2 regions of the Methylobacterium sp. WL69 genome follow, and region 1 is predicted to be linked to the other one. Evidence: predicted binding sites of a transcription regulator. Region 1 holds the regulator's gene; the other holds the start of a gene.

Region 1 (5,219 bases):
AGCTGGTCGGACGAGCGCGTCGATCTCCTGCGCCGCCTGTGGCAGGAGGGCCTGAGCGCCAGCCGCATCGCCGCGCAGCTCGGCGGCGTCACCCGCAACGCCGTCATCGGCAAGGTCCATCGCCTCGGCCTGTCCGGCCGCGCCGCGAAGGCGTCCGACACGGTCCTCCCCCGCAAGAAGGCCGCCCGCGAGGGGGAAGCCCAGGCGGCGGAAGGGGCCGGGGCCGAAGCGACCGGGGCGGCGCAGGGCGCCGAGACCGGCACGGCCGAACCCGGAGCGGTCATCGCCATGGTGCCCGTGGCCATGGTGCCCGTGGCGGCCGAGGCGCCCGCCGCCCGTGCCGAGGCGGCGCCCGTCGCGCGGGTCGAGCCCGTGGCCCTGGCGACCTCCCGGCGCGTGACGATCATGGACCTGCGCGAATCCATGTGCCGCTGGCCCCTGGGCGACCCGACCACGCCCGAGTTCCACTATTGCGGCGACCGCGCCATCACCGGCCTGCCCTACTGCACCCACCACGCCGAGATCGCCTATCAGCCGGCGGCCGAGCGCCGGCGCGACCGCCGGGTCGGCGGCTTCCGATGAGCCCGGCCGGCGGCTTCCGCTGAGCCCGGCCGGCGGCTTCCGCTGAGCCCGGCCGGCGGCTTCCGCTGAGCCCGGCCGGCGGCTTCCGCTGAGCCCAGCCGGCGGCTTCCGCTGAGCCGGGCCGGCGGCTTTCGCTAAGCTTGGCCGGCGGCTTCCGCTGAAGCGGACGCGTTACGGTTCGGCGCCGGCGAACATCTCGTCGAACGAGTAGCCCGAGCCCCGCACCGTGCGGATCGGGTCGCTCTGGCGGGGCCGGTTGAGGGCCTTGCGCAGGCGCCCGACATGAACGTCCACCGTGCGCTCGTCGATGTAGACGTCGTGCCCCCAGACCCCGTCGAGGAGCTGTTCCCGCGAAAACACGCGGCCGGGGCTCTGCATCAGGAATTCGAGGAGCTTGAACTCCGTTGGCCCGAGATGGATCTCGCGGCCCTCCCGGCGGATGCGGTGGCTGAGGCGGTCGAGCTCGATGTCGCCGGCCACCAGCAGGTTGGCCACGTGGGCGGGCTTGGCCCGCCGCAGGAGGGCCCGCACGCGGGCGAGGAGCTCGGGCACGGAGAACGGCTTGACGATGTAGTCGTCGGCGCCCGTGCCGAGGCCGCGGATGCGGTCGCTCTCCTCGCCCCGGGCCGTGAGCATGATCACCGGCAGGCGCTCGGTCTCCCTGCGCGCCCGGATGCGGCGGCACAGTTCGATCCCCGACAGGCCGGGCAGCATCCAATCCAGGAGGACGAGGTCGGGGACCTGTTCCTGCATCCGGATGTCCGCCTCGTCGCCGCGCGTCGCGGAGTCGACCACGAAGCCCTCGGCCTCGAGGTTGTAGCGCAGCAGGAGGGTCAGGGCCTCCTCGTCCTCGACGATCAGGATCCGCGTACTCATCACCCACGCCCGCTCAGTATACGCCCGCCCACCATGCGCCCCCATGCGAAACCGGGGACGTCCGGACCGGGTCCGAACGCCCCCGGAACTGTCCCGTCTCCAGGGTCCCGGCGATGGGCCCCGGTCCCCGCCGTCCCTCAGACGCCGGTGGCCACGTCGAGGGGCGGCACGTCCACCGTGGCGTAGTTCGAGGCGTCGTTCTTGGGACGGTCGCTCTCGGCCAGGCTGTTCTCGCCGGTGACGAGGTAGTGGATCGTCTCGGCGATGTTGGTGGTGTGGTCGCCGATGCGCTCGATGTTCTTGGCGACGAACAGGAGGTGGGTGCAGAACGAGATGTTGCGCGGGTCCTCCATCATGTAGGTCAGGAGTTCGCGGAACAGGGAATTGTAGAGGGCGTCGATGGCGTCGTCGCGCTCCCAGACGTCCAGAGCCGCCTTGGTGTCGCGGCTGGCATAGGCGTCGAGGACGTCCTTGAGCTGCTCCTGCACGAGGTCGCTCATGTGCTGGACGCCGATGACGATCTTCTGCGGCTGGACCTGCTCGGCGATGGCGACCACGCGCTTGGCGACGTTCTTGGCCAGATCGCCGATGCGCTCGAGGTCGTTCGAGACGCGGATGGCCGAGACCGTCTCGCGCAGGTCGATGGCCATGGGCTGGCGCCGGGCGATGAGCAGGATCGAGCGCTCCTCGATCTCGCGCTGCAGGGTGTCGAGGCGGTGATCCGCCGCGATGACGGCCTGGGCCAGGGGTACGTCGCGGCGCACGAGGGCGTCGCTCGCCTCCGTCATCATCTTCTCGGCGATGCCGCCCATCTCCGAGATGGAGCGGCGCAGGTCTTCGAGGTCGGTGTCGTAGGAACTGACGATGTGGTCGGGCATGTCGCACTCCTCGGTCAGGCCCGTCTCGGAACCTGCCACGTGGCGTTGGGGCGGGATACGGGGGTCGATGTCCCCCGCCCGAGGATCAGAGTGCCTCGCGAAACGCCCGATCGCGGCCGCTCCGCTCGAATCCGGCGGCGCGGCGGGCGTTTCGCGGGAGGCCCTCAGCCGAAGCGGCCGGTGATGTAGTCCTGGGTCTGGCGCTTCTCGGGGTTCATGAAGATCCGCGTCGTCGGCCCGAACTCGACGAGCTCGCCGAGATACATGAACGCCGTGAACTGCGAGATGCGCGCGGCCTGCTGCATGTTGTGCGTGACGATGACGATGGTGAACTCGGAGCGCAGCTGCTCGATGAGCTCCTCGATGCGGCCCGTGGAGATCGGATCGAGGGCCGAGGTCGGCTCGTCGAACAGGATCACCTCGGGGCGCTGGGCCACGGTGCGGGCGATGCACAGGCGCTGCTGCTGGCCGCCCGAGAGGCCCATGCCGGACTGCTTGAGCTTGTCCTTGACCTCGTCCCACAGGGCGGCCTTGCGGAGCGACTCCTCCACGCGCACGTCGAGGTCGGCTTTCGGCAGCTTCTCGTAGAGGCGCAGGCCGAAGGCGACGTTGTCGTAGATCGACATGGGGAACGGCGTCGGCTTCTGGAACACCATGCCGATGCGCGAGCGCAGCTCGTTGAGATCGACCTTCGCATCGAGGACGTTCTGGCCGTCGAGCAGGATCTGCCCTTCCGCGCGCTGGTCCGGATACAGGCTGTAGATGCGGTTGAAGGTGCGCAGCAGGGTCGACTTCCCGCAGCCCGACGGGCCGATGAGCGCCGTCACCTGGCGGTCGTGGAAGTTGAGGTTCACGGATTTCAGACCGTGGAAGCTGCCGTAGTAGAAATTCAGGTCCTTCACGGCGATGCGGACGGGGGAGTTCTCGTCCGCCTTGTGGCGGCCGGTGAGCTGCGCGGCGGTGATCCCGGAGGCGGCGTTCATCGGTGGCAATCCTTCGATCGAGCGGGGGGCGGTGGGAGCGGCGCGCGGATCAGCGCGCCCGCTCGCTCTTGATGACGAAGCGGGCCACGATCGACAGGGCGAGGATCGTGACGGTGATCAGGAGGGCGCCGGCCCAGGCGAGCTGCTGCCAGTTCGGGTAGGGCGAGAGGGCGAACTGGTAGATCATCACCGGCAGGTTCGGCACGCCGCCCATGAGGTTGGGTGAGAACCAGCTGTTGTTGTTCAGCGCCGTGAACAGCAGCGGCGCGGTCTCGCCGGCGATGCGGGCCAGCGCCAGGATGATGCCGGTGACGATGCCGGCCGAGGCCCCGCGCCAGGTGATGGCGGTGATGACCTTCGAGGGCGGGGCGCCCAACGCCGCGCCGGCCTCGCGCAGGGTCGAGGGCACGAGGCGCAGCATGTCCTCCGTGGTCCGCACGATGACCGGGGTGGCGATGATGGCGAGGGCCACGGCGCCGGCCCAGCCCGAGTAGCTGCCCATGGGCCGCACCATGAGGGTGTAGACGAACAGGCCGATGAGGATGGAGGGCGCCGACAGCAGGATGTCGTTGAGGAAGCGCACGAGGTCGGCGAGTTTCGAGTTGCGGCCGTACTCGGCGAGGAAGGTGCCGGCCATGACGCCCACGGGCGTCGCCACCACGATGCCGAGGAACGTCATCACGAGGCTGCCGAGGATCGCGTTGGCGATGCCGCCGCCCTCGGAGCCGGGTCCGGGCGTCGGCTCGGTGAAGAGAAGGGGCGAGAAGCCCTTCACGCCCTCGATGATGAGCATGCCCAGGATCGAGCCGAGGACGAGGATGCCGACGAGGGTGGCCAGGGTGCTGGCGCCGATGAGCATCTTGTCGGCGATCCGCCGTCCGGAACGGACCCGGCTGGCCTGGAGGGGTGGCGCGGTGCCGGCGACGGTGTTGAGCGCGTCCATGGGTTCTGGCTCCGGCGAACTCACGCGACCTTCACGCGTCGCACGAGCAGGCGGGCGACGATGAGGACGACGAAGGTGATGACGAACAGGATGCAGCCCAGCGCCATGAGCGAATTCAGCTGCAGGCCGTCGGCCTCGTTGAACTCGTTGGCGATGCGCGACGCGATGGTGGAGCCCGGATCGAACACCGAGGCCGAGAGGCGGTTGGCGTTGCCGATGACGAAGGTCACCGCCATGGTCTCGCCCAGCGCCCGGCCGAGGCCGAGCATGATCGCGCCGATGATCGAGACCGAGGCCTGGGGCACGAGGACGTGGCGCACCACCTCCCAGGTGGTGCAGCCGATGCCGTAGGCGCTCTCGCGCAGCACCGTGGGGATCTGGTCGAGCATGTCGCGGGTGATCGAGGCCACGAACGGCACGATCATGATGGCGAGGATGATGCCGGCGGTGAGGATGCCGACGCCCGACGGCACCCGGGCGTAGAACAGGGTGCCGACGATGGGCATGCCTTCCACGAGGTTCGACACCGGCACCTGCACGAAGCGGGCGAACAGGGGCGCGAAGATGAACAGGCCCCACATGCCGTAGATGATGCTCGGCACCGAGGCGAGGAGCTCGATGGTCATGGAGACGGGCTTGCGCGCCCAGCCCGGGCAGAGCTGCGTCAGGTAGACGGCGATGCCGAGGGACAGGGGCACGCCGATGAGCAGCGCCAGCACGGCGGAGGCCAGGGTGCCGATGATGGCGACGAAGGCGCCGTACTGCTCCTGGCCGATGTTCCAGGCGCTCGACGTGATGAAGCCGGGACCGAATTCGGCGAAGGCCGGCCAGCCGCCATAGGCGATGGAGGCGAGGATGCCGAAGAGCACGAGGAGGACGAGGATCGCCGAGGCGTAGGAGGCCGCGCGAAACAGCTGGTCGCCGAGGCCACCGGGCTTGCGCTGGGCCGAAGCGGCC
Region 2 (5,219 bases), on a different contig from region 1:
ATCGAGACCCTTGAGCCCCATGGCGAAGCACCCGGCGAAGAGCGGGTGGAACTTCATGAAGCCGGCCCAGGCCTCGTCGAACAGGATGTAGTCGCAGAGGTGTCCGATCTTATCGACGATCATCTGCGCGTTGTAGATGGTGCCGTCGTAGGTGCACTGCTCGACCACCGCCACGCGGAACGGGCGCTCGCGCTTCCACGCCTCCGGGTCGGTGATCAGCGGGTTGTCGCGGATCTTCTCGCGGATCAGGGTCTCGTCGAGGGCCTCGTGGTACATGGGCCCGATGAGGCCGAAGCAGTTGCGGTCGGTCTCGAGGAAGACCGGGATCGCGCCGCCGAGGAACAGGGCGCCGTGATGGGCCGCCTTGTGGTTGTTGCGGTCGAACAGGACGAGGTCGCCCTCCGCCACCAGGGCCGAGAGCACGATCTTGTTCGAGGCCGAGGTGCCGTTGAGGACGAAGTAGGTCTTCTCCGCCCCGAAGATGACGGCGGCCTCCTTCTGCGCCTTCAGGGCCGGGCCCTCGTGGACCAGGAGGTCGCCGAGGTCGAGGACCGAGTTGTCGAGGTCGTCGCGAAACACCGCCTCGCCGAGGTGCTCGACGAAGATGCGGCCGATGGGCGAGCGGTTGTAGAAGATGCCGCCGTTGTGGCCGGGGCAGGTCCAGAGCTGGTTGCCCTGCTCGGCGTAGTCGACGAGCGCCCCGAAGAACGGCGTCTTCAGGGTCTCGGCGTACTGCTTCACCCGGCTGACGAGGCCGCGGGCGATGTAGTCCGGGGTCTCCTCGGCGAGGAAGATGTAGCCGTCGATGAAGTCGAGCACCTCGACGGGGATGTCCTCCAGGCGCTTCCGGCGGACCATGATCACGATGGGCATTTCGAGCCCGCGCTTGCGCATGAGGTTGATCAGCGCCGCCGCCTTGCCGTCGAGGCCGCGCTTGCCCCAATCCACCACCATGCAGCCGATGGCGGAATCGGTCTGGACCGCGATGGCCGCGTCCTCGACGCGCCGGGCCCGCACCACCTCGAAGCCGAGCTTTTCGATGGAGGTGAGGATCTGCTGGACGCGCACGCCCTCGAGATCGTCCGGATCGAAGTTCGGCGCGCACATCAGCACGGTGAAGCGGCGGAAGAAGTCCATGCGGGGAAGGCTCCAGACGGGGTTGGGCGCACCGTTCGCGCCGGGAGGTGACGCTTCGATGACGAACGCGGGCGGGGCGCGGGGATTTCAGGCGCTCCGCCGCGCGACAGGACGCCGGCTTACGACCGGGCGCGGCGTTTGACGAGCCCGAGGCGGCGGATCACGCCGTAGACCGCCAGGGCCGCGAGGCCGCAGATCCCCAGCGCCAGGAACGAGCCGTTCTCGAACTCGCCCAGGAACAGGCCCTTGGTGTTCATGCCGAACACGCCGGTCACCAGGGTCGGCGGCAGGAACAGGGCGGTGAGCACCGACAGGGTGAAGAGCTGGCGGTTGGTCTCGGCGGCGGTGCGGCCGGCGATCTCGTCCTGCAGCAGGCGGGTGCGCTCGGACAGGACGTGCATGTCGCGGTGGAGCGAATCGAGGCGCTGGACCACGCGGGCGGCCATGGTCACCACCGCCTCGGGCAGGGCGTCGTCGTCCTCGTCGGTCTCGGCTTCGAGGCGGTGGAACACGGCGGCCAGGCCCGAGAGCTGGCGGTGCTGGCGCACGGCCTGCCGGCGGATGGGGGCCAGGGGCTTCGGATCGGCGGCGCGGGTCTCGTCGAGGACGCGGTCCTCGATGATATCGAGTTCGTTGGAGAAGCGCTTGGCGCAGGCGTCGAGGGAGGCGACGACGCCCTCGACGAGGCGCTCCAGGAGCCGGGCCGGCGAGGTCACGCGGGCGCCGGCCAGCACCGCGTCGCGGGCGGCCTCGGCGCCGGCGGTGGCGTGGCGCCTGCCGCTGACGAGGACGTTCGGGCCGAGGACGCAGTGCAGGCGCCCCGTCGGTTCCTCGCCGATGGCGCCGTCGAAGGCGCGCTCGCGGTCGGCGATGACCACGCCGAGGCAGGTGCCCTCCACCACCACGCGCTGGTGCTCGTCGCGCCCGAAGGTGGCGGCCGACAGGCGCGGCGGCCCGAACCGCCCGGCCTCGATGAGCCCGGCGACGCGGGCGTCGATGAGATCGACGTGGAGCCAGACGAAGCCCGCGCCCGCCGCGTCCGGTGCCGGCAGGTCGGCGGCGGACGCGATGGGCACGGCGCGGCCCTCCCCGTCGAAGCGTAGGGCGAACAGCACGCCCGGCAGGACGGCCTCGTCGGTGAGAAGGCGCGGCATGGGTTTTGGCCGTGTCCCGTGCCGGCAAAATGCCGGATCGTCCCCGGCTCCATCGCCCGCCTCGGCGACACCCTGATGACGCTTCCCCCTTCCTGGACGCGCCAGCTCGCCTTGCGGATGGCGCGGCGAACCGGCCCTGCGCCCTAAGCCGGCGTGCAGTCCATGCCGTTGCGGCGCGCATTGTCGATGCAATGCGCCTTGCTCGTGTATGATTCTGTCGAAGCCCCGACGATCCGTCCGTTCGGTGAGGTGCGGCGCCAGCGCCAGTCGGTCCCGCTGCCGTAGATCTCCCAGGTGTCGCCGTTGCTTCCCTTACAGCTGCTCATCAGTGCCTCGCTGGAAAAAACTCTAGGTAACAATTTAAACTCTAGAGAATTTTTTGACTGTATTCTAGTGGCCTGGGCCACCGACATCGGCCGGACCGTCCGAAATGACTGCCCCGTCGGCGCGATCGGGGCCGATGGTCGGCGTCGCCGGTGATGCCCCTGCCACGCCCCCGGTACGAAGGGGCGTGCTTCGCCGAACTGTCATATCGCCGTGATCTAAGCGTCCGACAGACGGCGGGGCTTCGGGAAGACAATGGATCACGGGCAGCGGGCGGGCGGCTTCGACCTCGAGGCGATCCGGCGGGAGGTCGCCGACGATTTCGACGAGGAGCTCGAGATGGAGCTGGACGAGGAGCGCCTCGAACAGCTCGCCGACGCCGTCGGGGGGGCGCCGCGGCCGCCGCAGATGGACCGCAAGCGCTATTTTCGCGAGCTGTTCCGGCTCCAGCACGAACTGGTGCGCCTGCAGGACTGGGTGCAGGCCCAGAAGCTGCGCGTGGTGGTGATCTTCGAGGGCCGCGATTCCGCCGGCAAGGGCGGCGCCATCAAGCGCATCACCCAGCGCCTCAACCCCCGCGTCTGCCGGGTCGCCGCCCTGCCGGCCCCGAGCGAGCGCGAGCGCACCCAATGGTACTTCCAGCGCTACGTCAGCCACCTGCCCGCGGGCGGCGAGATCGTGCTGTTCGACCGCTCCTGGTACAACCGCGCCGGCGTCGAGCGGGTGATGGGCTTCTGCACCCCCGACGAGGTCGAGGAGTTCTTCCGCTCCGTGCCGGAATTCGAGCGGATGCTGGTGCGCTCGGGCATCATCGTGCTGAAATACTGGTTCTCCATCACCGACGAGGAGCAGGAACTGCGCTTCACCATGCGCATCCACGACCCGCTGAAGCAGTGGAAGCTCTCGCCCATGGACGTGCAGTCCCGCCGCCTGTGGGAGGACTACACCAAGGCCAAGGAGGTGATGCTCGCCCGCACCCACATCCCGGAGGCGCCGTGGTGGGTGGTGGAGGCCGTGGACAAGAAGAAGGCCCGCCTCAACTGCATCGCCCACCTGCTGTCGCAGATCCCCTACGGCGAGGTCGAGCATCCGCCCGTCCACCTGCCCGAGCGCGAGCGCCACGACGACTACGCCCGCCAGCCGGTTCCGCCGGAGATGTTCGTGCCGGCGGTGTTCTGAGGCGGTGTTCTGGAGGAGGCTCGCCGCCCCTACGGGCAGGCGAGCCCGTAGGGCGCCACCACGATGTCGCCCTGGCGCGGGTTGTTGAGGGCGATGGGTTGGGTGCCGCCGCGGCCGACGGCGACGTAGCAGCGGTCCAACACCGCCACGGTGTCGAACGCGGCCCGGAACGCGGGCTCCTGCGGGACGGGTTCGAGGCCGGCGACCCGCGACCGGCAATAGACCGCGACGTCGACCCGCCCCGACTGGCGGTAGAGGATGGTGCGGGCCCGGCGCGGCTGCACGGTGATCGCCGGGCCGCCATCCTGGCTGAACACCACGTCGTGGACCGTCCGGTTGATCACCTGGCGGGTGCAGCCGGCCTGCGCCGCCTGCGCCGTGCCGAGGGCCAGCCCGAGCGCGGCGACGCCGGCCGCGTGTCGCATCCATCCGCGCATGAATCGTCTCCCGAGGGCGCCGCCGTCGCGCGCCGAATGCCAAATCCGACATCAACGGACGCGTCCGGCGGGCGTTCCCGGCCGGGTTGATTCGGGCGGCCGGGCTGGGCATGCCGGGGGCACCGCCCACGCCACCCCGGACCCGCCATGAGTGCCGCCCCGACCGCCGCCGACGAGATCCTGTTCACCCAGGACGCGGCCGGCATCGCCCGCCTCGTCCTCAACCGGCCCCGGGCGCGCAACGCCCTCACCTTCGCCATGTACCAGGGGATCATCGACCACTGCGCCCGCATCGCCGCCGACCCGTCCGTGCGGGTGCTGGTGATCACCGGGGCCGGCGACAAGGCGTTCGCCGCCGGCACCGACATTGCCCAGTTCCGCGGCTTCTCGTCCGCCCAGGATGCCCTCGACTACGAGCGGTTCATGGACCGGGTGATGGGCGCCCTGGAACGCCTGCGCGTGCCCGTCATCGCCGCCATCGCGGGCGCCTGCACCGGCGGGGGGGCGGCCATCGCGGCGTCCTGCGACCTCCGGATCGCCACCCGCGACGCCCGCTTCGGCTTCCCCATCGCGCGGACGCTCGGCAACTGCCTGTCGCTCGCCAACCTCAAGCGCCTCTCCGGCCTCGTCGGCCCGGCCCGGGTCAAGGACATGATCTTCACCGCCCGCCTTATTGGCGCGGAGGAGGCCCTCGCCATCGGCCTCGTCGGCGAGGTGGTGGCGGACGCCGACGCCCTCGCAATCCGCGCCACCGAACTCGCCGGCCTCGTGGCCGGCCACGCCCCCCTGACCCTGCAGGCCACCAAGGAAGGCCTGCGCCGAATCCAGGATGCCGACGACACGGAAGGCGAGCGCCCCGGCGACGACCTCATCCGCCTCTGCTACACCAGCGCCGATTTCCGCGAGGGGATGGAGGCGTTTTTGGGCAAGCGCGCGCCGGACTGGACGGGGCGGTGATCGGATCGGATGCCGGACGGCTGTTCTTCGA

The links. The regulator PhoB, encoded in region 1, activates phosphate uptake and scavenging genes when phosphate is short. The targets are predictions, from matches to a motif close to TGTCATNNANCTGTCAT.
Region 2: the regulator PhoB is predicted to act here: its motif matches at 2,356-2,372, upstream of FV218_RS16930 (CorA family divalent cation transporter).

What each region holds. Positions count from the first base shown of each region.
Region 1 covers NZ_VRUZ01000084.1:5,402-10,620, forward strand. The annotation lists gene FV218_RS17905 (GcrA family cell cycle regulator) at 1-582, shown strand, start outside; gene phoB (phosphate regulon transcriptional regulator PhoB) at 754-1,458, opposite strand; gene phoU (phosphate signaling complex protein PhoU) at 1,596-2,336, opposite strand; gene pstB (phosphate ABC transporter ATP-binding protein PstB) at 2,501-3,319, opposite strand; gene pstA (phosphate ABC transporter permease PstA) at 3,369-4,262, opposite strand; gene pstC (phosphate ABC transporter permease subunit PstC) at 4,283-5,219, opposite strand, start outside.
Region 2 covers NZ_VRUZ01000073.1:4,226-9,444, forward strand. The annotation lists gene FV218_RS16925 (Orn/Lys/Arg decarboxylase N-terminal domain-containing protein) at 1-1,137, opposite strand, end outside; gene FV218_RS16930 (CorA family divalent cation transporter) at 1,257-2,291, opposite strand; gene FV218_RS16935 (DUF1508 domain-containing protein) at 2,435-2,617, opposite strand; gene ppk2 (polyphosphate kinase 2) at 2,871-3,794, shown strand; gene FV218_RS16945 (hypothetical protein) at 3,824-4,231, opposite strand; gene FV218_RS16950 (enoyl-CoA hydratase/isomerase family protein) at 4,379-5,188, shown strand.